One region of the Paenibacillus sp. J22P59 genome, then DNA from elsewhere that is predicted to be linked to it. Evidence: predicted binding sites of a transcription regulator. Region 1 holds the regulator's gene; each other region holds the start of a gene.
The links. Region 1 encodes LexA, which represses DNA repair genes until DNA is damaged. Its sites were predicted from a motif close to CGAACATATGTTCG; they were not measured.
Positions count from the first base shown of each region.

Region 2: a site for LexA is predicted at 3,915-3,928, ahead of uvrB (excinuclease ABC subunit UvrB). Genes of this name have one in related genera too.
Region 3: a site for LexA is predicted at 4,190-4,203, ahead of recA (recombinase RecA). Genes of this name have one in related genera too.
Region 4: a site for LexA is predicted at 3,454-3,467, ahead of AC50YO_RS03850 (YolD-like family protein). Genes of this name have one in related genera too.

Region 1 covers NZ_JBXENX010000001.1:751,840-759,418, reverse strand. Annotated here, with positions in the region: gene AC50YO_RS03405 (discoidin domain-containing protein) at 1-1,381, opposite strand, end outside; gene lexA (transcriptional repressor LexA) at 1,906-2,526, opposite strand; gene AC50YO_RS03395 (LysM peptidoglycan-binding domain-containing protein) at 2,683-3,048, shown strand; gene AC50YO_RS03390 (DUF896 domain-containing protein) at 3,322-3,504, shown strand; partial or broken gene AC50YO_RS03385 (aldo/keto reductase) at 3,559-4,548, shown strand; gene AC50YO_RS03380 (hypothetical protein) at 4,569-5,075, shown strand; gene AC50YO_RS03375 (HAD family hydrolase) at 5,098-5,886, shown strand; gene AC50YO_RS03370 (1,2-dihydroxy-3-keto-5-methylthiopentene dioxygenase) at 5,962-6,504, opposite strand; gene metH (methionine synthase) at 6,674-7,579, shown strand, end outside.
Region 2 covers NZ_JBXENX010000010.1:15,203-22,781, reverse strand. Annotated here, with positions in the region: gene AC50YO_RS17910 (murein hydrolase activator EnvC family protein) at 1-782, shown strand, start outside; gene AC50YO_RS17905 (S41 family peptidase) at 918-2,369, shown strand; gene AC50YO_RS17900 (PDZ domain-containing protein) at 2,464-3,762, shown strand; gene uvrB (excinuclease ABC subunit UvrB) at 4,022-6,013, shown strand; gene uvrA (excinuclease ABC subunit UvrA) at 6,042-7,579, shown strand, end outside.
Region 3 covers NZ_JBXENX010000001.1:119,675-127,253, reverse strand. Annotated here, with positions in the region: gene AC50YO_RS00665 (TIGR00282 family metallophosphoesterase) at 1-478, opposite strand, end outside; gene rny (ribonuclease Y) at 570-2,111, opposite strand; gene AC50YO_RS00655 (regulatory protein RecX) at 2,299-2,976, opposite strand; gene recA (recombinase RecA) at 3,065-4,120, opposite strand; gene AC50YO_RS00645 (competence/damage-inducible protein A) at 4,351-5,613, opposite strand; gene pgsA (CDP-diacylglycerol--glycerol-3-phosphate 3-phosphatidyltransferase) at 5,699-6,274, opposite strand; gene AC50YO_RS00635 (YajQ family cyclic di-GMP-binding protein) at 6,476-6,967, opposite strand; gene AC50YO_RS00630 (helix-turn-helix domain-containing protein) at 7,003-7,579, opposite strand, start outside.
Region 4 covers NZ_JBXENX010000002.1:118,356-125,934, reverse strand. Annotated here, with positions in the region: gene AC50YO_RS03875 (MerR family transcriptional regulator) at 244-555, shown strand; gene AC50YO_RS03870 (DUF5071 domain-containing protein) at 684-1,088, shown strand; gene AC50YO_RS03865 (VOC family protein) at 1,312-1,728, opposite strand; gene AC50YO_RS03860 (winged helix-turn-helix transcriptional regulator) at 2,240-2,572, shown strand; gene AC50YO_RS03855 (NAD(P)H-dependent oxidoreductase) at 2,658-3,221, opposite strand; gene AC50YO_RS03850 (YolD-like family protein) at 3,520-3,843, shown strand; gene AC50YO_RS03845 (dihydrofolate reductase family protein) at 3,969-4,544, shown strand; gene AC50YO_RS03840 (beta-N-acetylglucosaminidase domain-containing protein) at 5,036-7,579, shown strand, end outside.

The DNA.
Region 1 (7,579 bases):
CTTTACCCAAGTCAATATAAAGCCATTGAGGATCAATTCCAGGTAGACTGCTCCACCGACTATCACTAGTACCATCTACTACATGATCAGAACTAAAAATTTCATTTTCATCGGAAGAAGAAAAAACAGGTTTATACAGGGCAAGATTATCCGAGTCGATATTCTTATTAGTTTTTAATGAAATAGACGTATTTTGTTCACTGATATTATTGAAATAATCTCTAGTCTTTACACTAATTTCATAATGTGAATCTGGAGATAATTTAGTTAAAGTATAGTTGGTATAATGGGTGGTATCTATGTATATTCCATCGAGGTAAACATCATAAGATTGAACCCACAGGTCTGCGGGCTCTTCCCAACTTACTTTTATACTAGTATTGCTAGAGGCAATATGTTTTAGTTGAGGAGGGGCAGATAACTCAGAAGGATGGATAAAGGAATGAAGTTGTTTTAGTTCACCTAGGGCAGCTTTTTTAAGTATTGTAACTAAATTTTGCTCCATTAGATTCAATTTCGTACATAGATTTATGACTTTATGATGTTTAATTTTTTTGGTCATGTTGCTTTTCATTAACGTTAACTTTAATAATTCTATTTTTTTTACGTAATGAAAACATATATCGGCATATTGTCCTAAACTTTCGTCTAAGGTTTGTAAATAGCAGGCAGTTAAATATCTCGATCCCGCTATAATAGATAACGCATCATCAATATAAGGTAATAAATCATGGAGCTCTTCAGTTATATCATCCCCGTGAGATATCAGGCTACTTAAATAATTATATAGGATAGAGCTGTCCTCACTCTTTAAAGTTTGAATCAGGTCTTTGAATTCTCCTTCAATGAACTTCACAGCATTTTCAGTGATAGAATAATGATTTAAGTCAATATATGTGATATTTTTCAGAAAAGCGTGGTTGCATGCATCTCTTATTTGTGGAATCGTATACTGGAGGCCATCTTTAAAAGGAAGATCGTTAATTGTAAAGTTGCTTTTATCCATAGCCGTAATAACGAAAGAGTGATTCAAAGCTGAATCAAGCTTTCTGTGTGTAACAAATTGATTGTCGACCCAAATGAAAATTGTAAATCCTAGATTTATTAATTGAGAGAGTTCATTTTCTATGCTATTAAAATCATTAAATGGAATTACTACATGGTTTATACCAAAGAGATTGCTGCTACTTCCTACTTTGGAATAGTATGACCATTTACGTCTTCTATTTAGGATGATTTGATTAAATACGTCGAAGTGTGATTCCCAAGCGTCATAATAAAGATGTTTCATATCAATTTTCTGCTCATATAAGTAGTTGAATATTTGTATTTTTCTGCAATCCAAATAATTGTAAGAAGGGTTATTAAATATATTTTCCACATTTACTCACTCCAATACAGTAATATGATCATATAGGTTTGTTATTATTTTACACAAAAAATAAATACCTAAATGTCGCTGCATTATGAATTAGCATTTCTAGTGCTAGTGATCTTAAACGCGGTATTAATTTGCCATTCAACATTTGGCGTTCTCATTTCGGGTGAATAACGAAGTTAGGGGAAGGAGATAGGGTGGGGCACCATTATTTCTCTAATTCTGGCTCTCTCATAAACCATGCAATATAAGAGCAATTTCGGCAAACGAGTATTGCAGCATTTCGATTAGCCCAGTCCATTCCAAAGAAAGTTGCTCCTCTTGAGTTTAGTTGGCGATAATCTTTGTCGAAGGTATCGTTCTGGCAACAGGGGCAGATAATTGAAGCTTTTCCGGCTCTATATCTCATAAACAATCACTCCTTTGGCTTGATTATACTTATTATAGCTTATATTCCATAAAAAGAGGCTATTGTCATATTTCGATGATAATCGAAGGTGTGACAATAGCCTCTTTCACTTCATAACTTAGTGGAAGTCTCTAAACAATCCAACAACTTTTCCGAGAATCGTGACATTTTGCAAGCGTATCGGCTCCATAGTGGAATTCTCAGGCTGTAGGCGAATGTGGTCTTTCTCACGGTAAAATGTCTTTACCGTTGCTTCGTCTTCTTCAGTCATAGCCACGACAATGTCGCCGTTATTGGCTGTCTGCTGTTGGCGTACGATGACATAATCGCCATTATGTATACCAGCCTCAATCATGCTCTCACCAATAACATTAAGAATGAACACATCGTCATCTCCTACAAAATGCGAGGAGAGCGGGAAATATTCTTCGATATTCTCAGTTGCCGTTATAGGGACACCGGCAGTGACCTTGCCGACGATAGGTACATGTGATACTGAAGGATGGATAATGCCATCGACGCCTTCTTGGTCCAAGATCTCAATAGCACGTGGTTTAGTAGGGTCACGACGAATGAGCCCCTTCTTCTCTAGACGATCGAGATGACCATGAACGGTTGAGCTTGAAGCGAGACCGACTGCTTCGCCGATTTCCCTAACGGAAGGCGGGTATCCTTTCTCCCGGACTTCATTCTTTATAAATGCAAGAATCGCCTGTTGGCGGTTAGAAATCTTCGACAATGAAATCACTCCATTAATAGATTTGTAGAAAATTATAACATAGAACCCGAGTTCGTACAAACATAAGTTCTGAAAACAAAAGTTCGCATTGCTTATTGACTGCAAACGTTTGTTCGTGTTATTCTCAAAACAGAACAAACGTTTGGGGCGATGATAATGATGATGAATCCTGCATTTTATAAATCTATTCATAAGGAAGCGACTGTGCCAGTAGGCAATAGGCTGCATTCTGGTTGGTTCAAGTTACAACAGCATTTAGCAAAGCTGATCGTGTGCATTATTGTGTTTGTGCTGCTTTTTACAAGCTTTTTAATCATGAAGGGTATGGCATCTGTCCATACTATGAATCCTGAGGCAGGCGAAGAGGTTGTTATTGTCCTATCTGGTGATACGCTATGGGATATTGCAGGTCGTTATACGGATAACACGAAGGATATTCGCAAGACGGTCTTCGAGATTAAAGAGCGCAATCAATTGACATCAGTTACCTTAATGCCGGGACAAGAATTAATCATTCCTTGATTGGGGACGGGAACAGTGAGTTGCATATAGATATAGATTGAGTATTGTGGTGGTTGGGACTAATCCTGACCACCCTTTTTTTATGTAATCGTACTTGTATAGGGAACGTATGCAGAAACTACGAATGAAATCATTAATCAAGCCAGCCATGTGAAAATAGCGTGAATTCCTCCCTATTATTAGGTCATTGCCTTGACAATTGAATGTGTGAAATGTAAAAGTAGGGAGAGGATTTTATTACATTAAAGACACAGCAAGAAAGGTGAGCTTGTTATGGAGAAAATTATTGCGCGAATTAATGAATTGTCGCGAAAAAATAAAACGGTGGGGTTAACGGAGGAAGAAATTGTTGAACGTGCTGCTCTTAGGGAGCAATACATGGCTAATTTCAGAGGAAACTTCCGTCAACAACTAGATACAATTAAATGGGTTGAGGATGAAGAAGAAAAGAAATAAGCGCTTCTTGCTATAATTCATATAGAAATAGAAGCAGAAGGAGAACAAAGATCCATGCGATACCGATTGCTGGGTAGAAGCGGACTCGCGGTATCTGAGCTGAGTCTTGGAACGATGACATTCGGGAATACGACAAGTGAGGAACATTCGATTGAAATGATCAATCGCTTTATGGAGCGAGGTGGCAATTTTCTCGATACGGCTGATGTATACGTGGATGGTCGTTCTGAGGAAATTGTCGGTAAAGCGATTAAGAATCGTCGTTCAGAGGTCGTTCTGGCAACCAAGGTGAGAATGAAGACTGGACCGGATGTGAATGGTGTCGGTCTATCACGCAAGCATATAATGGATGGAATTGAAGCGAGTCTGAGACGTCTGCAGACAGATTATATCGATCTGTATCAGGTTCATGTCTGGGATCATGCGACACCGATCGAAGAGACGCTCCGCACCCTCGATGATCTTGTATCCTCTGGCAAGGTTCGCTATATTGGCTGCTCGAACTTTCTAGCCTGGCAGCTAATGAAGTCACTCGCATGGAGCGACGCGAATCGGTATGTACGTTTCGTCTCGATTCAACCGCAGTACAGTCTGGTGAGCAGGCAAATGGATTTGGAGATGCTGTCGCTGTGCTTGGAGGAAAAGGTAGGGATCATTCCTTGGGCACCGCTTGGCAGCGGTTTTCTTACTGGTCGATATGAACGCATACAGCCGACCGAGGGGAGATTAGCTAGCGCGCAAAGCGGTGAGAGCACATGGACTAACCGAGCCAATGAACATAATTTTATGGTCCTTGATACGGTTCGTGAAGTGGCAGCGCTTCTTGATAAAACCCCAGCGTAGGTTGCATTGAATTGGCTGCTGGCACGCGATGGGATTACATCGCCAATCTTTGGTGCAAGCACGTTGGAGCAGTATGAAGACAATATGGGTGCGATCGGTTGGACGATGCCACAGGAAGCATGGGACAAGCTGGATGCGATAAGCGCTTTGCCTGACGATTATCCTAACCGATTTATTACAAAGTTCAGAAGGACGTTCTAAACCTAAGAGGAGGAAGTTCATTGTCACGTACATGGGAGCGCCAGGTGCGCAAGAATTCGAACAAAATTAATAAACAAAGAAAAAAACAGGGAGTTAGCAGTATTACAGCAACCGCTGAGAAAGTCGATCGCTACAAAGGAAGAAGCTTCATTGGGCCAATTCTGCTTTTGCTGTTCATAGGGGCATATGCATTCCTTTCAATTGGTAATCCTGCATTCGAAATTACGACGATGTTCTGGGTTACCGTTGCTGCTTATATTTTCCTTGCGGCTACTTTCTATTTCCGTCGGCCTTATCTTGCTGTAGGCAAAGACTACGTGCAGACACGTAAATTCACCGGGGATAAAAAATTGTATGTCGCTTCAATAAAAGGAATTACGCTTCAAAAGGGCTATGTCATGATCGAGCAGGACAAAGGCTCGAACTGGGTATTCTCGAAAGTGATGCACCGATATCCTACTGATGAAATCGGAGCTCGACTTCAAGAATTTGCAAAGGTACATAATCTGCCTGTAGTGCAAAAATAGATAAAGTGGGAGAGAGAGAATAATGGCTAAACAAGCGGTTCTATTTGATCTGGATGATACGCTGTTGTGGGATGCGCGCAGTGTACAGGAAGCCTTTGATGTAACCTGTCAAGCAGGTGCAGATGCTGCGGGGGTAGATCCTTTGCAATTAGAGGAGGCTGTTCGTCGCGAAGCTAGAGCGCTATATGAATCTTATGATACTTTTGCTTTCACCAAGTTGATTGGAATCAATCCATTCGAGGGCTTGTGGGCGAACTTCCGTGAAGGCGAGCAGGAGGAATTCCGCAAACTGGAGCAGTTGGCGCCAGGCTATCGCCAAGCGGCTTGGACGAATGGTCTTCGTTCACTCGGTGTAGATGATGCTGAGCTCGGTGCTAGGCTTGCTGAGCAGTTCCCTGCGGAGCGTCGTGCCCGTCCGATCGTGTATGAGGAAACATTCCGAGTGCTTGATGCTTTGAAAGGCAAGTATAAGCTTTTGCTTCTGACAAATGGCTCTCCTGATCTGCAACAGGAGAAGCTGACTGGGGTGCCTGAGCTGGCACCTTACTTCGATCACATTATTATTTCTGGGCAATTCGGACAAGGAAAGCCGGCTGCTGCCATTTTCCATCATGCGCTTGAACTCCTTGGTGTGGAGCCTGAACATGGCATTATGGTAGGGGATAAGCTGACGACAGACATTCTGGGTGCGAACACAATCGGCATGACATCTGTATGGATTAACCGTGAGAATATGGTAAGAAATGATGATATCATTCCAACTCACGAAATCGCTCACTTAGAAGAGCTGCTGAAGCTGCTTGAAGCTTAACGAAAATTCATGCAAAAAAAGCCCCTCACTTTCATCGAGAGATGGAGGAGGGGCTTTCCTTGCTATTCGTTTGACTTAGGCTTTGTTGAATGCAGGATCATCATATGGTTGTGCGATCCAGCCTTCTGTCTCAATGAAGAGGCGAACGGCAACAATCTGGCGGTTATCCATCAATGTGAAGAAGTGAGGAATGGTCTCGGGAACAGAAATGACGTCGCCAGCTTCTAGCTCAACATCGAAGTAACCAACTTCCTCATTTCCTTTTATAATGAATATACCTTTACCCGCAGTAATGGCACGAACCTCATCTTCTGTATGAGTATGCACCTGCTCGAATTTTTTGAGCAATTCATCCAGGTTGGGAGTCGAATCAGACAGCGCGATTATGTCCCAAGTTTTATAACCGCGGCGCTCTGCCAGATCGCGAATCTCTACATCAAATGCAGATAGAATTTCGGATTTTTCCTCATCAGAAAGAATAAATTTATTGTGCAGATGCGCAGGAAGTTTGTCAGCATTCCAATGCTCATATAAGACCTCTTGGCTTTCCAAAAATGCCCGGACGTTCTCTTCGCCCGTAATTCTTTGTTCAGTATTGCGAATTCGAATTTCAGCCATGAACATTCCCTCTTTTCCCATAGAAATTAAATGATATAATTAATTATATAGCAAAAGTCAACAATTGTCGATGGATCTCCTTTTCACTTAGCTGGGATTCTGTTACACTATTTGTTAATGATTTTCGGAGGAAGGGTGCACATAATTGTCTAGACTGACCTTACAAGAAATGCTGCAACAAAGGATACTCATACTTGATGGAGCGATGGGGACGATGATCCAGCAAGCCGATCTCGTAGCTGATGATTTTGGCGGCGAAGAGCTCGATGGCTGTAATGAAATGCTCGTTCTGACACGTCCTGACGTTATCCGCGACATTCATGAGAAATATTTGGAAGCAGGGGCAGATATATTGGAAACCAATACGTTCGGTGCTACGAGCGTGGTCCTTGCTGAATATGATATACCTGAGAAAGCAAGAGAAATTAACTTGGCGGCAGCTAAAATCGCTCGCGAAGCAGCAGATAAATATTCTACACCGGAACATCCAAGGTTCGTAGCAGGGGCGCTTGGCCCCACGACTAAGACCTTATCTGTTACTGGCGGCGTAACCTTCGAAGAGCTTGTCGAGAGCTACTATGAACAGACGGTTGCATTGATGGAAGCAGGGGTTGACGCGATTCTTCTGGAGACATCACAGGATACGCTGAATGTTAAGGCAGGAAGCCTCGGCATACGCAATGCTTATGAGAAGCTCGGATTTGAGCTGCCTCTCATGATATCCGGAACAATCGAACCGATGGGCACGACCCTTGCAGGTCAGAATATCGAATCATTCTATATCTCTTTGGAGCATCTGAAGCCGATTTCTATAGGGTTAAACTGTGCGACAGGCCCAGAGTTTATGCGCGACCATATCCGTTCTTTAAGTGAGATTGCTGACTCAGCAATTTCTTGTTATCCGAATGCGGGACTTCCCGATGAGAATGGTCATTATCACGAGTCTCCGGAATCGTTGGCCAAAAAAATGTCGGCCTTTGCCGAGCAAGGCTGGCTCAATATTGCTGGCGGCTGCTGTGGCACGACGCCCGCTCATATTCGCGCATTAGCAGATACGATGGCACAATACCCGCCT
Region 2 (7,579 bases), on a different contig from region 1:
GATTCGTCTCCTATTTGGACGTGCTTCTTAGCTCCACAAGCTTTACGGATTTCATTGATCGCTTCGATGCGCTGCAGTCTATCCTGAGTCAGGACCGCAATATTCTTGAGCAGCATAAGAAAGACAAAGAGCTGGTCGTAGAGAAGAAGGCGCAGGTTGAGGTAGCTCTGGGTGAAGTGAAGACGATGTATACGAAGCTGGAGAAATACAAAGCACAGCTTGTAAATAAAGAAAAAGAAAAAGAAGTTATGATCGCAAGCTACAACAAGGAACTAGAGGATCTAGAGGACATCAGTGAAGAGCAGGAAAAACTGCTGCTTGAACTGGCGGCCAAAGTATCCCAGCTTCAAAAGGAAAAGAATAAAATTAAAAATCCATATACAGGCGGCAAGCTGGGCATGCCGATTCGGGATAATTATCGGGTCAGCTCAGGCTTCGGCTATCGGATTCACCCAATATCCGGCGGTAAAAAGCTTCATGCAGGCATGGATTTTGCAGCACCGCAGGGTACGGATATTTACGCCGCTGAGGCAGGCGTTGTGATCGTAGCACAGACTTGGAGCGGTTATGGCAACTGTGTCATTATCGATCATGGCAATGGCTTGTGGACGTTGTATGGGCACATTCGCAATGGCGGTATTAAAGTGGAAAAAGGTGAAACAGTTAAGAAAGGCCAGAAGATTGCAGAAGTAGGCAGCACCGGCAACTCAACAGGTCCTCATCTTCACTTTGAAGTTCGTAAGAATCAAGTTCCGACTAATCCAAGCTCATATTTGAAATAAATTAGCGATTTCACAAACTAGAGGCAGCCATTTTGGCTGCCTTATTTGCCGCATACAGCAAATAAAAATGGAGGGCTTGTCATATACTAGGATGGTTCACGAAAAAGCAGGTCAAATAAGAAGGTGGTATCGAGCATGCAGTTTAGAGGACGTACAGTTATCGCTTTCGTTCTAATGGGAATGATTGCTGCTGTGTTAGTCACGTTGGTCGTGACCGACCAACCGATCCTGAAAAGCGGGGAAGCCCATCGGTTAACTGCAACCGCGGCTACAAGCGAGCGGACGGGATTAAATAAAGGTGAGCTATCCAAAATTAACGCGGTTCTGAATTTAATTGAAACGAAATATTTTCAAGAAATAGATCGGGGCGAGTTGGTTGACGGTGCGGTAAGAGGAATGATGACCTCGCTTCAGGATCCGTATTCCGTATATATGGAAAAGGACACCGCGCAGCATTTCTCTGAATCTATTGAAGGCTCCTTCACAGGCATTGGAGCTGAGGTAACTCTGGAGACAGGGAAGGTCGTTATCGTTGCTCCTATTAAAGGATCTCCTGCAGAACGGGCGGGACTTCGCGCCAAGGATGTTGTTTTGTCGGTGAACGGAGATAAGCTCGATGGACTAACCTTGAATGATGCAGTGGGGAAAATTCGCGGCCCGAAAGGCACGAAAGCCAAGCTGCAAATTCAGAGAGAGGGCTTCGCAGAGGCAATCGAGCTTATTCTAGTTCGAGATGATATTGACGTTGAGACGGTATATGCCCGTATTGGCAATGATGGAATAGGCCTTATTGAAATAAGGCAGTTTTCTTTGAATACCGCAGAACGTTTCAAGGAGGAGCTGGCACAGCTAGAAAATAAGGGGCTCAAGGGTCTCGTTATTGATGTGCGCAATAATCCTGGGGGTGTTTTACCGGTCGTTGTGGAGATCGCTGAAACATTCTTGCCAAACGGAGAGCCGGTCGTGCAGGTTGAGAATCGGGATGGAGAACGTGAACGCACCCTTTCCCAAGGACAGAAGAAGCCTTATCCGCTTGCTGTCTTAATTAATAAGGGCAGTGCCAGCGCGTCAGAAATATTAGCAGGGGCCCTGCAGGAGAAAGCCAATGCCGTTCTGATCGGCGAGACGACTTTTGGCAAGGGAACCGTTCAGGTTAGCTATAACAAGACGCTTGGAGACGGAAGCCTAGTGAAGATGACAATTGCCAAATGGTTAACGCCGAATGGGAATTGGATTCATAAGAAAGGCATCAAACCAACGATAGAGGTGCTTCCGTCAGAGTTATATACGGCAGCTCGAATCTCAATTGCAAATACGCTTCATAAAGATATGCTGGGCGATCAGGTCCGGAGCGCACAGGTTATGCTTGAAGGATTGGGTTATGAGCCTAAGCGCAAGGACGGTTATTTCAGTTTGGAGACGGAGCTTGCGCTTCAACGGTTCCAAGGCGATGCTGGCTTGCCGGCAACAGGAGCTATTGATGTGAAGACGGCAGAGGCGCTGGAGCAAGCGGTTATCAAGTGGCTGAAGGATGAGAAGAACGACAAGCAGCTGCATGAAGCGTTCAAGGCGGTTGGCAGGAAATAGAGTGCTCATGTCGAATGAATAGAAGGTTGACTCTGTCTTCGGAGTCAGCCTTTTATTTTTGCAAGGGATGGGAGTGTAAGTGGTGGATACAGCAATGGCGTTACTGAGACAGTTTGAATGGGCGGCCATACAAATGCTGGCGCAGCCGTTCTACTATATTTCAGTTTTATTTATTCTTTTGCAATATACCCGGCAGATTCGCCTTGAGAGGCAGCTATTTGCCGTCAAGCTCCATCAATGGCCTAGACTATTAGGCCGTGCTCTGCTCGCTGGACTGGGAGTAGGGATAGGCGCATCTATTATTAGTGTATTTATTGGCATAAGCTTAACTTCAGAAGCCGTAATTTGGCTCTGGTGCACGGCTTTCATACTCATGCTGTTCCGCATCCGCTATCTGTGTTTTGCCTATGGCGCTGGTGTTCTTGGTCTGCTGCAATGGATAGTGGGCTGGACGGCTCTAGCTGATCAAAGCAACTGGTTAGGTGCGATGGCAAGGTCGTTAGAGCAGATTGACATGGTCGGCCTCTTTCTGTTGGTTGCTCTGCTCCACCTTGCTGAAGCGCTTCTGGTTAAACAGCAAGGGGATAAGCTCGCAACTCCGTTATTTCTGGAAGGCAAAAGAGGCAAGTTGGTCGGCGGTTATATGCTGCAAGGATTCTGGCCGGTACCGCTACTGCTGCTAGTTCCTTCTGCAAGCGGTGAAGCTAGCGGATTGCCGTGGGATACTCTCCTTGGAATGAATGGATCACAAGGCTGGGCGGTGATTGCCCTGCCAATGATTATAGGCTTTAGCGAACTGACCCGTTCTATGCTGCCGCGTGAGAAAGCACGCCATGCAGCCAAAGGGCTGCTATTGTTCAGCTTGTTGCTTACAGGCGCTGCATTGTTGGCATGGTGGCTGCCGGTACTTCTGCCGCTCACGGCACTCTGCTCGCTATTGCTTCATGAAGTCATTATATGGAGAAGCCGTTCATTCGAAGCGCGGCAAAGTCCGTTGTTCGTGAATGATCAGCGCGGCCTGCGCATTCTGGGTATTGTTCCGGGAACGCCTGCAGAGGCATTAGGCCTGGCTGCTGGTGAAATTATTGCCAAGGTCAACGGCAATCGTGTCTTTACAAAGGAAGACCTGCATGAAGCTTTGCAAAGCAATTCTGCGCTTTGCAAGCTGGAGGTGCTCAATCTTGCAGGCGAAGTGAAGTTTGTTCAGCGGGCACGTTATGCGGGAGAGCATCATCAGCTTGGCGTAATCTTGGTACCGGATGAGCAAGCGAACTATTACGCTTCGGCTGAGCCTTCTTCATTATTTGATCTGCTTCGCACAAGAAGGACTGCGAATCGTCGAGGAGCAGCATCCCCTTTTGGAGATAACAATGGAGCTTCCAAACCACACTAAATAGATGATAGGAAAGGCTTTGTTCTAAGTGCAAGCGCTTAGGAACGAGCCTTTTCCCTTTTATGAACTATGTTTAGCCCATCCAAACCTAGTAAGTGTGGTCTTATAACTAAGAATTGCAATCGCACTCTTATGAGACTATAATATTGGTGGGAACAAACATTCGCTTCGAACTGCTTTAAATAACTTTTTCTGCTTGTTTTGCGGAATTTTGACTATAATGATGGATAGAGAAATATGGGGACGGAGGATGGAAATAATGGTGGAGCCAATACCCAAGAAATTTGATTTGCAATCGGAATATACACCACAAGGCGATCAGCCTGAAGCGATACGCCAGCTTTTGGCAGGCGTCCAAAGCGGCGAAAGACATCAGACGCTGCTCGGTGCGACAGGTACAGGCAAGACCTACACCATCGCGAACGTGATCGCAGAATTGAATCGGCCTACATTGGTGATTGCACATAATAAGACGCTTGCTGCTCAGCTATGCAGTGAGTTCAAGCAGTTTTTTCCGGATAATGCCGTTGAATATTTCGTCAGTTATTATGATTATTTTCAGCCAGAGGCTTATATCCCATCGACGGATACTTATATTGAGAAGGATTCGAGCATTAACGATGAAATTGATAAGCTTCGCCACTCAGCGACCAGTGCATTATTCGATCGGCGTGACGTTATTATTGTAGCGAGCGTCTCGTGTATTTATGGCCTCGGTTCGCCGCAGGAGTACGGAAGCCTGGTCCTTTCCCTGCGAGTAGGGATGGAGAAGTCTCGAGATGCGATTCTTCATAAGCTTGTCGATATTCAATACCAGCGCAATGATATTAACTTTGTTCGCGGAACGTTCCGTGTCCGCGGTGATATTGTTGAGATATTTCCTGTTGCCAATAATGAGCGGGCGATGCGAATTGAATTGTTCGGGGATGAGATTGAACGGATTACAGAGATCGATGTATTAACTGGCGAGATTGTTGGCGAGCGCGAGCATGTCGCTATTTTTCCGGCATCTCACTTTGTTACCAAAGAAGAGACGATGAAGGTTGCTCTTGTGAATATAGAGCGAGAATTAGAGGAACGGCTGGCTGAGCTAAGAGAGGATGGCAAGCTGCTTGAAGCGCAAAGACTGGAGCAACGGACGCGCTATGACCTGGAGATGATGGCAGAAATGGGCTTTTGCTCCGGGATCGAGAACTATTCAGGGCCATTGACCTTCCGAGAGCGGGGGGCAACGCCTTACACGCTGATGGATTATTTTCCGGATGACATGCTGGTCGTTATTGATGAGTCGCATGTATCGCTGCCGCAAATTCGGGCGATGTACAATGGTGACCGAGCACGTAAGGAAATGCTGGTCAATCATGGCTTCCGTCTCCCTTCGGCGATGGATAATCGGCCTTTGAAGTTTGAAGAATTCGAGAAAAAGGTAAAACAGCTTGTCTACGTATCTGCTACGCCAGGACCTTATGAGCTGGAGCATTGTCCAACTATGGTGGAACAGATTATCAGGCCAACTGGTCTAATTGACCCTATTATTGAAGTGAGGCCTACGAAAGGCCAGATCGATGATCTGCTTGTAGAGATTCGGGATCGGATAGCGAAGGATGAGCGTGTACTCGTAACGACGCTTACGAAGAAGATGGCGGAGGATTTAACGGACTATTTCAAAGAGATCGGCATCAAGGTGCGTTATTTGCATTCGGATATTAAGACACTGGAACGGATCGCTATTCTACGTGATTTAAGGCTAGGTACCTTCCATGTGCTGGTCGGTATTAATCTGTTGCGGGAAGGGCTTGATTTGCCAGAGGTATCTCTTGTCGCTATTCTTGATGCGGATAAGGAAGGCTTCTTGCGTTCGGAGCGATCCCTGATTCAGACGATTGGTCGGGCGGCACGTAACAGTGAAGGCCGCGTAATCATGTATGGCGATAAAATAACGGATTCCATGGATAAAGCACTCAAAGAGACGGAGCGGCGGAGAACGATCCAGTTAGCCCATAATGAGAAGTATGGCATAACGCCGCAGACGATTCGCAAGAAGGTCAATGATGTGATCGAGGCGACGAAGGTCGCGGAGAAGAAGGCGGATTATTTGACCGGGGTTGGCACCGACAAAATGTCGAAGAAGGATCGCCAATCCTTGATCCAAAGGCTGGAAGCAGAGATGAAGGATGCCGCGAAGAATCTCCAATTCGAGCGGGCTGCCGAGCTGCGTGACGCTTTGCTTGAACTGCGTGTTGAAGGTTAGACGAGGGTAGTAGGAGGAGGACATTAGATTGGCTAGCGACAAAATCGTTGTAAAGGGTGCGCGCGCCCATAATTTGAAGAATATTGATGTTACCATACCGCGCGACAAATTTGTTGTGCTTACAGGGCTTAGCGGTTCTGGCAAATCCTCATTGGCGTTTGATACTATCTATGCAGAAGGGCAGCGCCGTTATGTAGAATCACTCTCTGCGTATGCCAGACAGTTTCTTGGACAGATGGAGAAGCCGGATGTCGATTCTATAGAGGGCTTATCCCCTGCTATATCTATTGACCAGAAGACGACGAGCCGTAATCCTCGGTCTACAGTCGGTACTGTAACCGAGATTTATGATTACCTAAGACTGCTGTTTGCTCGAATCGGCAAGCCCCATTGCCCTGAGCATGGAATAGAAATTACCTCACAGACCGTTGAGCAGATGGTCGACCGGATTATGGAATACCCTGAGCGGACGAAGCTCCAAATATTAGCGCCGCTTATTTCCGGGCGTAAAGGCGAGCATCTGAAGCTGCTGTCGGATATTCAGAAGCAGGGCTATGTCCGCGTAAGAGTGAACGGTGAGATTCGAGAGCTCAGTGAGAAGATTGAGCTGGAGAAAAACAAAAAGCACAGCATCGAAGTGGTTATTGACCGTATCGTTGTCAAATCAGATATAGAAGTCCGTTTGGCGGATTCGATAGAGACAGCGCTTAAGCTGGCGGATGGCCGCGTTCTTATTGATATCATGGATCAAGAGGAGCTGCTGTTCAGCTCTAATCTTGCTTGTCCGGAATGCGGCTTCAGCGTAGAAGAGCTGGCGCCGAGAATGTTCTCCTTTAATAGCCCTTATGGCGCTTGTCCGGAATGCGATGGGTTAGGGGTCAAGATGGTCGTCGATCCAGATTTGCTCGTCCCGGATGGCACCAAATCAATTAATGAGGCGGCTTTTTCGGCTTGGGCAGGCAGTACATCCAATTATTATCCGCAATTTCTAAGCTCTGTCTGTGAGCACTATGGCATTCCTAAGGATGTGCCGGTGGAAGAGCTTACTGCAGAGCAAATGAAGAAGCTCATGTATGGTACTGGCGGGGAACGGGTACGTTTTCTTTATGAGAATGATTTCGGTCATCGGAAGGAAGCCTATGTGCCCTTCGAAGGCATCGTACACAACTTGGAGCGTCGCTATCGCGATACGGCTTCTGACTCGATGCGTGAATATATTGAAGGCTATATGAGTGCGAAGCCATGCGGCAGCTGCAAAGGCCAGCGGCTGAAGAAGGAGAGCCTCGCCGTCACAATCAATACTCAGAATATTGCTTATGTGACGTCGCTCTCGATCGGTGAAGCACAACGTTTCTTTGACTCTTTGTCACTTGATGCGAGAGAACGCCAAATCGGTCAACTAATCCTTAAGGAAATCAACAGCCGCCTTGGATTCCTTGTTAATGTAGGGCTGGAGTATTTGTCCATGAGTCGTGCAGCTGGTACATTATCTGGCGGCGAGGCACAGCGGATTCGCTTGGCAACACAGATAGGCTCGAGCTTAATGGGCGTTTTGTATATATTGGA
Region 3 (7,579 bases), 630 kb from region 1:
TAGCGATTTTTTCTGATGTAGCCTCGGCATGAAAATCAACCAAAATATGATTTGTCTGCTGGCTTGCCTGCTCAATCAGTTCATCAGCCTTGCGGAATGGGCAATCAATCGGAGGCAAGAAGGTTCTGCCCTGTAGATTAATAATTGCCAGCTGCTTCCCGTTTGCTTTGATTATCGCCATGCCTTGACCTGGGGTGCCTTCAACATAATTGGCAGGCCTAACGATTCTCGGTTCCTCATCTATCCATTCAAATATATCCTTATTGTCCCAAGTATGATTGCCCATTGTAATCCCATGAATGCCCCATTCGAAAAATTCCTTCGCAATGGTTGACGTTATTCCTCGACCTGCCGCAGCATTCTCGCCATTAGCGATAATGATGTGCGGGTTGTATTTGCTTTTTAATGCAGGCAGTACACGTTTTACCGCATTGCGTCCTACGCTTCCTACAATGTCACCGATAAATAGAACGTTCATGTCTTGATTCTCCTCTTCCTTATACCCTTGCAGACGGGAAAAGTGGCTGACGAGCAGCCACTTTTCAACGTTGCCTATTTGATTATCTTTATTACTTCGCGTATTCAACTGCTCTCGTCTCACGAATAACCGTAACTTTAATATGTCCCGGATAATCAAGTTCACTCTCGATCTTCTTCGTAATGTCTCGAGCAAGTCTGAACGCTTCCGTATCATCGATTTTCTCTGGCTGTACCATGACACGAACCTCACGACCCGCTTGTATCGCGTACGATTTCTCAACACCTTCAAACGACTCCGAAATATCTTCCAATTTCTCCAGACGTTTGATATAGGTTTCGAGTGTTTCGCGGCGAGCGCCTGGACGAGCAGCTGATAATGCATCTGCTGCGCCGACAAGCATTGCAATAACGGAAGTCGCTTCTACATCGCCATGATGGGAAGCAATACTATTGATGACAACAGGATGCTCCTTGTACTTTTTAGCCAATTCAACGCCAATCTCGACATGTGAGCCTTCGACTTCGTGGTCAAGTGCTTTACCGATGTCATGCAGCAATCCTGCACGCTTAGCTAGCGTAATATCTTCGCCAAGCTCTGCTGCCATCAAACCGGTCAAGTAAGCAACCTCCATCGAGTGCTTCAGCACGTTCTGACCATAACTTGTCCGGTATTTGAGCCTTCCCAGTATCTTGATCAAGTCCGGATGCAAGCCATGAACGCCAACCTCGAAAGTAGCTTGCTCCCCGTATTCACGGATACGCTCATCGACTTCTTTACGAGATTTCTCAACCATTTCTTCAATACGAGCAGGATGAATCCGACCGTCAGCGACAAGCTTCTCAAGAGATGTACGGGCAATTTCGCGTCTAATCGGGTCAAAGCCGGACAGAATGACCGCTTCCGGTGTATCGTCGATAATGAGATCGATACCGGTCAATGTTTCCAATGCGCGGATATTGCGTCCTTCACGTCCGATAATGCGGCCTTTCATTTCTTCATTAGGCAGCGATACGACCGATACAGTCGTCTCGGCTACATGGTCAGCCGCACAACGCTGGATGGCAAGCGATATAATGTCACGCGCCTTCTTGTCTGCTTCTTCTTTCGCTTGTTGCTCGATTTCCTTGATCATTTGTGCTGTCTCGTGGCGAACTTCCTGTTCCACGTTGGACAAAATAATCGATTTCGCATCTTCCGTTGTCAAGCTGGAAATACGCTCAAGTTCGCTAAGCTGCTGCTTATAAATGGAATCGATCTGCTCTTGTGTATCATCGATCCGTTTCTCTTTGTTGGCCACTACTTCTTCTTTGCGTTCTAGCGCCTCTAACTTTTTATCCAGCGACTCCTCTTTTTGGACCAAACGTCGTTCTTGACGCTGAACCTCATTACGTCGCTCTCGAATTTCTTTTTCAGCTTCCGTACGGAGTTTGTGGACTTCATCTTTTGCCTCAAGCACGGTTTCTTTCTTCTGGGCTTCTGCTTCCTTCTTCGCATTTTCTACGATTTGGATAGCAGCTTGCTCAGCACTAGAAATTTTGGCTTCCGCAATCGACTTTCGTGTAAAATAACCAATCCCAAAGAAAATAACGCCAACAACGAGACAGATCAACACAACCCAAACAATGTTCATCTTGTTCACCTCCTCGTTGCATTCACCAAGGCAAACGCTTGGGATGATATTAGGTTTTTTTTAGCCGGTTTTTAATACCGAATGATCTTCTAACTATTTGACGAAAATAATCGTTTCAAATCAACTTTTGGAAGGAAAATTGATTTGATATAGAAGGAATACAAATTCATTTTATCTTTTGGTAAAATCAATTGTCAAGCAAAAGCCCATTATCATCTTCCAATTCATCCAATTTCGCATCTTCAATCGTCGCTTTAACCGCTTCCTGAATGACATCGCCAGGAAAACCGCGTCGCATGAGAAAACCAATAAGCTTCCGCCTTCTATCGACCTGCTCTCCCTTAAGAGAACGCCATTTCTTGCCAGCAGCAAGGACAGCAGCCGCTAATTCATCCTCACGATCAATATCTCCCAGCGCCTTAGCCGCTGCCTGAGACGACACGCCTCTTTGCTGAAGCTCTTGCTTAATCCACCTACGCCCTTTTAGGCCAGAGCGAATGCGCTGCTTAGTAAATTGCTGGGCATATTCATCATCATCCACAATCTGTTCCGTTTCTAAACGTTCCAGTGCATAAGCAATGTGTTCCGGCTCAAGCTCCTTGCGAGTCAAAAATTGCTCGATTTGTTTCTTCGTTCTCGCTTTCAGTCCCAAATAGCCAACTGCCAGCGCATAGGCCCGGTAACGCTGATCCTCATTCCTTATCTTCTCCAGCTGATCCTCTGTAAATGTCTGCCCCTTCAATAAGCGATGGCTGATCAACAGATCCTCATGGACGGACAATAGGGGCTCTTCTCCCTCGCCATATATCACATAGCGATGACGGTCCTTGCGGTCCCGTTCTATCGCTTTTATCTCAATGGTCATAGCTCCGCTCCATTCTAATTATGCGGCCGTTCTGCAAAAAACAGCAAGCCGTCCCATGGGGACGGCGTCTGCTTCCTAGCTTATACGATTAATCAAGTTCTGATTCATCAAAATCATCATCGTCATCCTGTGATAAGGACTCAATCGGTTGTGCCGATGCGGATAAATTGCTTGCTTCACGAATTTGTTTCTCGATGACAGCAGCAATATCCTTATGGTCTTTCAAAAATTGCTTGGCATTCTCACGCCCTTGACCTAGACGCTCACCATTATAAGAGAACCAAGCGCCGCTCTTCTGCACGATATCCAATTCCGTACCGATATCAACAAGGCTGCCTTCTCTGGAAATGCCTTCACCATACATAATATCGATCTCTGCTTGCTTGAACGGTGGAGCTACTTTGTTCTTCACAACTTTGATACGAGTACGGTTACCAACCATGTCATTGCCTTGCTTAATCGTTTCAATACGACGTACTTCAAGTCGTACGCTGGAGTAGAACTTCAGGGCACGACCACCCGGAGTCGTCTCAGGGTTACCAAACATAACGCCGACCTTCTCGCGCAATTGGTTAATGAAGATTGCAATGGTCTTGGACTTGCTAATTGCACCAGATAGCTTCCGCAGCGCTTGGGACATCAGGCGCGCTTGCAAACCGACATGGGAATCACCCATGTCGCCCTCAATCTCGGCTTTAGGAACGAGTGCTGCAACAGAGTCGATAACGACGATATCAACAGCACCGCTGCGCACAAGAGCCTCGGCGATCTCAAGAGCTTGCTCACCTGTGTCAGGCTGAGACAAAAGCAATTCATCAATATTAACACCTAGCTTACTAGCATATAACGGATCTAGAGCATGCTCTGCATCAATAAAAGCAGCTTGTCCGCCTGCACGTTGTACTTCTGCAATGGCATGCAGAGCTACTGTTGTTTTACCAGAGGATTCTGGTCCGTACACCTCAATAACACGACCTCTTGGCAATCCGCCTATACCTAATGCAATATCTAAAGCAAGCGAACCGCTAGGCACGGTTTCTACTTGCATGTGAGTCGATTCTCCTAATTTCATGATGGAGCCTTTTCCAAATTGTTTCTCGATTTGACGTAAAGCCATCTCTAAAGCAGCGCGACGATCCGACAACTAACTCACATCCTTCGTTATTTATATATTAATGATACCTCTTTTCTGTTCCCTTGCCAAGTCTTTTTTCGAACATACATTCGGTTTTTTTCTTTCCTTATCATCCCTTCCTTCATTTAGACAACAAAAAACCGCAGCAAAGTAATCTTCGCCACGGTTCTTCCGTCAATAGGTCTATTATAAACCTCGCCAAAAAAATTGACAACCCATTAATAACTAGAATATTACATTTAGTTACTGTCCGAATCGGCATGCAGAGCTCGCCACAATTTATACAATGCAGCTTTGACCGCATATTGGCGGATCATCGCTCTGCTTCCTCTAAGCTTGGCAGTGTGTACGGCCGTAGCTTTTCCCTTTTGGGCAATTGCATAATAGACAAGGCCTACCGGCTTGCCCTCGGCCTCTGCTGGCCCAGCTACTCCCGTTAAGGAAACGCCAAAGTCAGCATCCGAGAGCTCCATAATTCTTTCGGCCATCAGAGCTGCAGTCGATTCGCTTATCGCTCCTGGAGCGCCTTCCCCTTGCAGCTGTGCCATAGGAATGCCAAGCAGCTTATGCTTCATCTCGTTAGTATAAGTAACAACGCCGCCGGTGTATTCCCCGCTGCTCCCAGGTATGCTCGTAATAAGCTCGGCTAACAAGCCTCCGCTGCAGCTCTCCGCACTCGCCAGCTTGCGTCTTGTAGAGCGCAGACTAGCGATAACCGCTGCCTCTAACGGGATATCCTCCTGCGCGTACAGATGCTCGCCCAAGCGCTGTTTAATTTCCTTCACTGTCAGATCGATTTTCTGCTGGGCCTCTGCCTCGGACTGTGCTTTGGTAGATACCCGAATAGCGACCTCACCTTCCTTGGCATAAGGAGCTAGCGTAGGATCTGTCTGCCCTTCAATTAAATCAATCAGCTTGTCTTCCAGATTCGACTCGCCAATTCCTGCAAACTTGAGCAGCTTTGAATAGAGCGGCTGTTCCCCGCCCAGTATAGACCGAATCCATTCTTTCCCCGGCCCCTCCATCATCGGCTTCATTTCACGAGGCGGTCCTGGGAGCAGTACATAGTGCGTCCCATCCACCGTCAGCGCATTACCTACGGCAAGGCCAGCCTTATTATCTAACGGAGTGCTCCCTTCCAGCATAGTAGCCTGTCTCTTATTACTCTCGACCATATGTACGCCTCGCGAGCTGAACATGTCTTCGATTTGCTTCATAGAAGGACCATGAATGGACAAGCTGCGCTTCAAGTAAGCGCCTAAGACATCTTTGGTCAAATCATCCTGTGTCGGTCCAAGTCCCCCTGTGAAGACCAGTAAATCCGCGCGGCTGCGGGCAATTTCAATAGCTTGTCGAATGCGCTCCGGATTGTCTCCCACAACCGTCTGGTAATACACATCTATGCCGATCGAAGCAAGCTCCTGCGATAAATATTGGGCATTCGTATTCACAATTTGACCCAGTAATAATTCTGTACCAACCGCGATAATCTCTGCTTTCATTGTTCGTCCTCCTCTAGATAGATATTGCACGGTAAATAAAAGCACCCTCCCATATGAATGGAAAGATGCCCTATATTTCTCTTGCTTATTGAACAGGAATTAAATGTTTGTTTTTCAAGAAGTAATCTATACCCGAGTAAAGGGTAATGACAACAGCCGCCCAACTGGTAATGATGTCAAACGGAAAGTCGATAAAGGAAAACGGGAAATTGTTCAGTAAAAGTGAGATAATCATGGTAATCTGAATAGCAGTCTTCCATTTGCCCCATTTGCTTGCTGCCATAACGCTTCCTTCAAGTAGGGCAATCTGACGCAAGCCTGTAACCGCGAACTCACGGCTAATGATGACGATAGCCATCCAAGCTGCAAGCTTGTCCATTTGAACGAGAGAGATGAGTACAGCTGCCACTAGAAGCTTGTCAGCAAGCGGATCAAGCAGCTTCCCGAGGTTCGTAACGATCTTGTTCTTCCGGGCAATATAGCCATCGAGTCCATCTGTACTGGCCGCAACAATAAAGATTAATGCCGCTATAATCTGGTTATAGGTAATCGAGTAGTCACCGAATACAAGCGGCGCCACATTCAAATTAACAAGCAAAAAAACCATAATAATAGGCACTAAAAGAATTCGGACCAGCGTAATTTTGTTTGCCAGGTTCATCTGAAGACCCCCTCCGACGAAACCATATGTAAGTTGAGCTGAACTTCTACGAGCCTGTATTGCAACTGTTCTGTCATCTGTGTTTCCCCCAGATCATCCCTGAAACTTTATCTAATCTAGTATAATACATGCTATTTATCGTGTCAAAAGACAGAAGCCCTCCTCGAGCGCACGAGGAGCAGCTTAAAATTGTAGTATAAACTACCTATAGTTCGTGAATTGCAGCTCAACTTTCAAATCCGCTCCACGCAGCAAAGCCATAACCGCTTGCAAATCATCACGGCTTTTGCCTGTTACACGAATCTGATCTCCTTGAATTAAGCTTTTGACCTTTAGCTTGGAATCGCGAATCAAAATATTGATCTTTTTGGAATGCTCTTGATCGATTCCTTGTCTAAGCTTAATACGCTGCCGAACCGTATGGACCGAAGCAGATTCAATTTTTCCATAGTCCAAGTTTTTGATGGGCACTCCGCGCTTCATCATCTTCGACTGCAAAATGTCAATTACGCTATTAAGCTTGAACTCATCATCTGAAATAATGACGAGCTCTTCTTTTTCAAGGGCAATGCTGCTCTTGCTGCCTTTAAAGTCGAAGCGAGTCTCAATCTCTCTCTCCGCTTGGTTAATGGCGTTGGTAAGCTCCTGCATATCAACCTTGGATACGATATCAAATGAACTTTCAGAACTCATGTCAACTTCTCCTCTTCAACGATTATCAATTCTTGCTAATCTTCTACCGTGCCTGTCGGTGTCTCTGAAGGCGGTGTCGAGGCATCGCCAGCAGCGGGATTCAATACGATCTTTTTAGTGCTTGGACGATCACCGTCCTCCACAACAATACCATCAACCGAAACAACGGTTAAATCCGCACGTCCCATATTGACATACAAAGGCCCAGTCAAATCATAGCTCAATGTTGATCCATCCGGAACGTTCTCCGAGATTAGCGCTTTACCATTCCTGCCGCCTTCTCGAACTTCCGTCCAACTCGGGCCGCCTGTAATTTTGATCTCCAGCTTATGTGCAGCTCCTGCTGGACCAACATCGTAATGATCCACCTTGCCCTCTTTAGAGACAAATGTAACCGTAGTCGCTCCTACAGGCTCCTTCGAAGGAGTCGGAGTTGGCGATACAGTTCCTCCACTAGTAGCTGGGCTATTGGTAGGGCTTGGCGCAGGCGATGCCTTATCCGTAATATTGCCTTGATCGATTGTTTTTCCGCCATCGTCTTTTTGGCTGACGACATACATCCATACAACCACAACAATCAGAATAAGAAAGGACCACATCATAATTGTAAAG
Region 4 (7,579 bases), on a different contig from region 1:
ACGCTCCGGGTCACTCTGAGAAGCGAGTGACCACGTTCAGCCCCTAAGCCCGTCGGGACGTCACTGCATTAGGTGTTCGGCAAGCCTCACAACTATAAGAAGCGACTCTAATTAAAACATAAGACTATTGAGCTAACGGAGAACGAAAATCTAATAAATATAATAGCGGTAGCCAAAGACATTAATTTCTATCTTTACTGATAACAATTGTCAGCTTTACTAGGTTGTATTTTTCCTTTACGAATGATGAAACATGCGCCTCCAGAGGAGATGCGGCCTTTTTTGGCAGTCTCTGCCGATACTGATCCCGCGGAATATCCCGAACTCGTGGAACTTTTAACGAGCCACCGGAAAAATGTTGTTAGCCAAATCGCCTCGTTGCAGCAGATCGTCGATTTTATCGACATGAAGTTGGAGGAGGGGAGATACCGACGGGACTGCCCGGATGTAGATCTAGACGGCTTATTAGAGAAAAGGATGGGGGAACCGAAACCAAAGTCCGTCTCACCCGTTGAGATGAGTTATTTTTCCGTGTCGGCCAAATCGGGCAGATAAACTCGCAATACGTGGCTACTTCCTCTCATAAATTGATGCAGTCAGTTGAGCTAACGAGGAACTTTAGTTGAACGGATCATGCGATTGCTCCAGTGGCAATAACAGAAGTACGATAGAGGAGGGTTTATCTGTTCCCCATAGAAGAGTTAGTTCCCAAAGACAAATTTGACATGGAGGCAATAAATAAGTTAAGAATGATTGCTTCCGGTAATTTTTCTCTTCAACCGATAATAGAAAAACTGTTCGAATGGACTCAAGATTGTAACTGGCCGATTGCACAGGAACTATGCACAATCCTTGCATTATCAAGACCAGAAGACATTATTCCACAAATAAGAATGGTATTAAATAGCGGTGATGATGGTTGGCAGTATTCGTGTATATATTTTCTTATACCAAATTTACCGAATGAAGTTAAAAAGGAAATCGGACCAGACTTATTAAGATTATTTATGAGTCCAACTAAGAATGAAAAACTATGTGAAATTGATTTAGCGGCTAGAGAAATATATAAGAATTACATCGAGAGGTAAAACTAACGGGAAACGATAGTTACACCCCTGAAGGCTACGTATGTTGAAGGTTTGAATATTGCCTTTCTAAAATCAAAGCTTCAAAAGCAGCTATGAGTGATTCTAATTACGTAAACAATGACAGTATGTTAACACAACTCTACGAATCGCGAAGGAGACGCCGGGGAAGATGCCCGGCGTCTTTCTTTTTAAACCCTAGTAAGGAGCGTGCTCTCCGTTTGCCTTAACCTTGTGCCACATCCAGGTTCATGTAGTTTATGGCCCACAGATGACCGTCCAAGTCCACGAAGCCCCAATGATACATGGCCCCATGATTTTCAGGTTCAGCGTGCAATGTCCCGCCCAAAGAGACCGCGGTATTCACGATCGCATCGACCTTTTCCCGGCTCTCGAAGGCCAATGCGATCGTCATCTGCGCATACTTGCTCGTATCGACGGATTCCTTCTCCGTGAGCGTATTAAAGAATGCTTGATTGATCAGCATGACCTGCAGGTTGTCGCCGATCACGATGGCTACCGAATTCTCGTTATCGGGGAATTGCTGGTTGAGCTCGAATCCGAGTCCGGTGAAGAACGCTTTCGATTGTTCCACATTTCTTACAGGCAGGTTGAAGCTCGTGAATGCGGATGTTAATGCCATTTTCAAAACACCTCTTCGTCAAATTAGTTTGGGTTCATTTATGCCTTCGTTAATATAGACGACAGTCGATCCGAGAATTCATCGGTCTAATGGATTCGGAGGCGTAAATTATGCAAAATAACTAAAAGGAATTCCTCTGAATATATGAAAATTAAGGATGGGTGCCGAGTGTCGATTACGCTATCGGATAGCGATAGTCCTCTAAGCTTCAGAATGTTACCATTAAAATAGAAGTTCACAACCCTCCGGAATATCTGAATCAATACTACGAGGGCTATCCATATAATGAGGATGATCCTTACAGTGTATTGATTCAAAAAAATAACACTTAACTTAACTGTCCATACAACACGACCACGGAGGGCTTTACTTTTTGTTGAGAAAATAAGTTCAGATATAGTATCATTTTCGATTTGTTTTTACGGATCTGCATACGATGCGCTAGAGTGGAATCAACCAGGTGTAAGATGAACATCTATATCATATACTTATCAAAAGGAGAGTGTTACTTGTGAGTGAAACCTGTGTTCCGACTGGCGTGATAATAAAAGACACTGGCTTTGGGTACACGTTGTCCTTAATAGGCGGTAAATATAAGATGACTATTATGTATCAGTTGTCTGAAAATAAGGTTGTGCGGTTTAATGAGTTGAAGCGATTTATAGGTACCATATCCTTTAAGACGTTAAGTATCATGTTAAAAGAGTTGGAAGCAGATGGTCTCATCATACGTAAGGAATTTCCACAAGTACCTCCAAAAGTTGAATATTCGTTATCTGAACGTGGTCTTTCTCTCATTCCATTGTTAAATATGATGTGCGAGTGGGGAGAAAAAAACAGGTAGACATAGCTATTTTTTTATTTCAAAAGAAGCATCTCCTGAACAAGGAAATACTTCTTTTTTTATAACAGTTTTAATAAAGCTAGCTTTAAAGGTAGTCAACAAAATTTAAATAATTTATTGAGCTTTTGTCCATTTGGTCTGCAGAAGGTTCTTTTTCTGCACCAGGCACATTTTCACCAGGCTCATTTTCCGTACCATAATACGCAAAGAACGAACGATAATTTGCATTGCAGTATAGGAAAGTAGATTCAAAAGGTGATAATAAATGTTCAAGTGTATAGCCGTATCTTCCCTCTTCACTATAATCTTCTTTTTTAATACCCGCAGATACTGCTAAAGCAACTTTGCGATTCTTTAAATGATCGCCTCCATTTGAACCATATGCCCATCCATAAGTTAAAACATCGTCAAGCCATTTTTTAAGGAGAGGGGGACAATTAAACCAATATATAGGAAACTGTAAAACAAGATTGCCATGAGCTTCAACCAATTTTTGCTCTTTTTCCACGTCTATGTTTCCATCAGGGAATACCACATATAATTCGTGAACAGTATACTTTTCTGGATATTTTTTGAGTTCTTCTACCCATCGTTTATTTATGACGGATGTTTCTATGCTTGGGTGTGCTACGATAACAAGAGTTCTCAAAGATTTGTCCTCCTTAATTCTTATTAATTTCTCTTTTTGAGTATAAAGATTGGACTGTCGATATGTAAGTACGCACATTTAGTACAGGTACTGTCATAAAGGTTAGTGTCACTCGAGACAAAATACCAAATGTTGTTAATATTGCATTATGATCAATGTTCTGTGAACGAGGAAGGCTGCCGATACAAGTAGGCAGCTTTTTTATTTTGCTCAAAAATTATTCATTGAATAAGGAACAAATGTTCGTATATAATAGGAACAAACTGCATCGCCCCGAGTAGATAGGAGGTCACTATAAATGAGAACAAAGCTTGAAGGAAACGGATTATGGGAGAGTAGTCGAATGATGCTGCCTAAGCATGTTCAGACGATTAGATATCAAGACCACGAGTTGAAGAGACGTGTGCGTAAAGAATTGGATTTGCAAGAGTGGGAAGAGGTCTCAAGGGCGCTGATGAGTTCCCATCAACTGAGGCAAGCAATTACTGTCTATATGTATGACGAATTCGAGCAGCTTAAAATTGTGGGCATAGTGGAACGTCTTGATAGTATGAAAGGGTTTCTGGTTGATGGGGAATGGTTCAAGATTGAGGATATTGAACGTGCATACATAGAGATTTAAAACATCAGATTTTCACTTGAACCTTACGTAACGTAATGATTTATAATGAACGTAAATGCAGGACGATACGCGGGCTAACGGTCAAAAAATCGAGCAATAAATTCGAAATCGAGGGAGAAACGAACATGAGAAAACTCGTTTTATTTCTGCACGCATCGCTTGACGGTTTTGTAGAAGGGCCGAACGGTGAAATGGACATTGGCTGGGTTTCCTACGATACTGATTTGGAGAAACATGCGCAAGAAATTCTGAGTACTGCCGACACAGTCATTTGGGGACGTGGGACTTATCAGATGATGCATAGTTACTGGCCATCTGTGCCTTCGAACCCATCAGCTTCGGAGTATGAACGGAATCATGCCGAATGGATAGAAAAGACAGCCAAAATCGTTTTTTCCACGACGTTGGAGAAAGTCGATTGGAACAATTCCAGACTGGTGAACGAAGATGTCGAGGAAGAAATCAAGAACCTCAAACAGCAGCCAGGCAAGGATATGGTCATCCTCGGCAGTCCCAGGTTGGCACACTACCTTATGCAGCTTGATTTAATAGATGAGTATAAAATTACGGTTTCTCCCGTCCTGATCGGAAGCGGCTTGCCGTTATTCCAAGGTATCAAGGAGAAGGTCAATCTTAAACTTATCGAAAACAAGACATTTGATTCTGGAGCCATAAGCCTCTCTTACCAGACGGTTAGATGACCTCGTCTCCTATAGGAGATTACGCATGATCTAGAGGCTTCCTAAGGATTCCGCGCCGATAGCTTTTATTAGTGAGTTGATTAGTAAGATAGATCTGTTTAAGGGATACACGAATGTGTATCCCTTAAATATTGTTTGCATAAAGTTTGATGTTTAATTGAAATAATTCGTATTTTTCAGTTATATTGCATGCATAATTTGTATATATTTATCGAAATTAACAGAAAAAAGATAGAATTGATATGTAGAGTGAATGATTAAGCTAAAAAAGGTTGTATAAATTTTCATACTTTTTTCTAAAATTGACCTGTGTTATGCTGTGCTTACCCTGAAAGAGATAAAGACACTAGCTTTATAATTATATGAAGGAGTGATCAATGATCTTGAAAAAGGCTGTTTTTTTTTTATAAAATTTAAAGCGCTTTCATTTTTAAGGGCAGATACCAAATAGAGAGTCTGCTTCTAAAAACATACCATTGGGAGGTTTTTTTATGGGGCAAAAGATGAATTCCAAGAGCAGGCTTAACAAAGTAAGTTTAATTGTTTTGAGTGCGATGTTATGTGTAACATCGTTTTTTTCAACCGTTGCACCAGTAAATGCATTTGTACCGCCTACGGATGCTAGTGTTCCGACACTGTTAAAACAAGGGTTTTCTGACAATGAAGATAAGTATGAAATTTATCCTGTGCCGCATTCTATAACCTATTTAGGAGGAGAACGTTTTACTTTAGGTAATGGAGTAAATCTGGTCTTTGAAGGTGGTACCAATGGAATTGATAAGTATACCAAAGACTTTCTAAAAGAAATTCTGAATAAATATAATTTAACTTATACGGAAAGCAGCCAGATTGACGCTAACAAAACCAATATTTTAGTAGGAATATCAGGCTCAGGCGGGATGGTTGACAATTACGTCAATGGTGCTAATGCAACGAATATCAATCCTGGTCTATTTAATAAAATTGACTCTTATAGGTTAGATGCCAAGGAAGGCGTTATTAGTATTTTAGGGAAAGACACAGATAGTGCCTTCTATGGTATTGCAACTCTCCAGATGATGTTTTCCTCATTTGCAGGACGGTATTTCCTGCCGGTTCATATTGAAGATTGGGCTGAAATGAAGTACCGCGGTATTGTAGAAGGGTTTTATGGCGCTTGGGAGCATGAAGGGCGTGCTAGCTTAATGCGCAGCTCCCGAGATGTAAAAATGAATAGCTATGTATATGCCGCAAAAGGGGATGAATATCATAGATCCAAATGGGCAGAACTATACCCCGAGGCTCAAATCAACCAGATAAAAGACCTTGTGGAAGTAGGGAAAGAAACAAAGGTTAAATTTGTTTGGTCTGTACATTTAGAATCCTTTTTTAGAGGAATAACGATAGCGACACATCCAGCTCAGTACGAGGAACGTTATACTCTATTAACTAAAAAGTTTGATCAGCTATATAATGCTGGTGTTCGGCGTATTGATGTTCTAAACGATGACTTTGGATCTGGCAGTAACCAAGATGTTGTAGCACTGCTAAACCGCCTAATGACCGATTATGTTGATAAAAGAGAGGGCTTAGAACCCATTGTATATTGTCCACAGGGCTATAACGTTAGCTGGTCAGGGAATGGGCAGGAGCTTGCGGCTCTAAGCAATCTAGATAAACGTATTATGATTTACTGGACAGGGCAGGATGTGAATAGTCCTATTACCCAAAGCAGCATTGATTATGTTATTAACAGAACAGGCTTGGAGCCTATGTTTTGGATTAACTATCCAGTGAATGAGCATGCCAAATCAGGCATTTACCTTGGAGAGATTAGCCACTATGTTCGTAATGGAGTAGTTGGACTTGGAGGGGCGGTATCCAACCCATCGCAATTTACAGAAACAAATAAAGTAGGGCTATTCCAGCTAGCTAGCTTGTTTTGGAATAATCAGAACTATAGCGAGTACGCAGTAACGCTTTGGGAGGACAGCTTTAAATATCTCCAACCAGAGGTATATGAGTCTTATTTAACGATAGGAAGAAATGTCGCTAACGCTCCTAATTCTACTCGTGTAGCAGGTTTTCCAGAAAGTGAATATATAAAAGACAGCTTAGAGAAAGTGTTAGCCAATGCAACTGCCGGCAAGCCGATTGCGCAGGATCAGCAAGCCTTGCAATTGCTAAGTGAATTTGATAACATCCTGCTCGCTGTTGAAGATTTTCGGGCAAATGTCAATAACCCTGTCCTGGTTCAGGAGCTCGATCCGTGGCTTAAATCATTAAAGGATATTGCGACTGCTGGTAAGGAAGCCCTCCGAGCAGTTATAGCATTGGAACAGAATGATGTGGACACGGCTTGGCGAAGCCTATCGTCTGCCAGCAGAGCCCTTTCAACTTGGGACAGCTATACGACCTTTCCTAATGAGACACGTGCAAAAGCAGGTACGAGAAGGCTGCAGCCTTTTGCTGCAGGGTTAATTCCTGTTGTAACAAATAAACTTACTCCCCTGCTTAATCCTGACAGCACGGAGTTTCTTCCTTCCTTTTATGGAATAATGGGTGGGGAACAAGTAAGTGACTCTAGTAATACAGCTAAAATGTTCGATGGCAATCCAAGCACCTATGCTAGCTTCCAAACCAAGCAGCAAAAAAATGATTATTTTGGAATAGACATTGGAAGGGCTATATCCGTCAATAGTATCGCAATTTTACAAGGGAAAACGGATACGGACCATGATTATTTCCATAAGGCTACATTAGAGTACTCCTCTGATGGTGACAAGTGGAACACATTAGTGCCGCTTGTGGATTCGCGCAGTATCGAAATGAAGGAGCTTAACATTAAGGCTCGGTATGTACGGGTTCGGCTTGTTGAGGCTGGAACCCCGGGAAAACCGGATTACTGGACCTTTATCCGTGAATTTACGATTAATGGAAACGCCTCTCCATTTGGTGTGTACACTAATGTAGATGGATTAAGAGATAGTGCTGTTACAGTAGATGGTACGGATTATACGCTTACTGCAGCATCAAATAGAATAACCTTGCCTGCT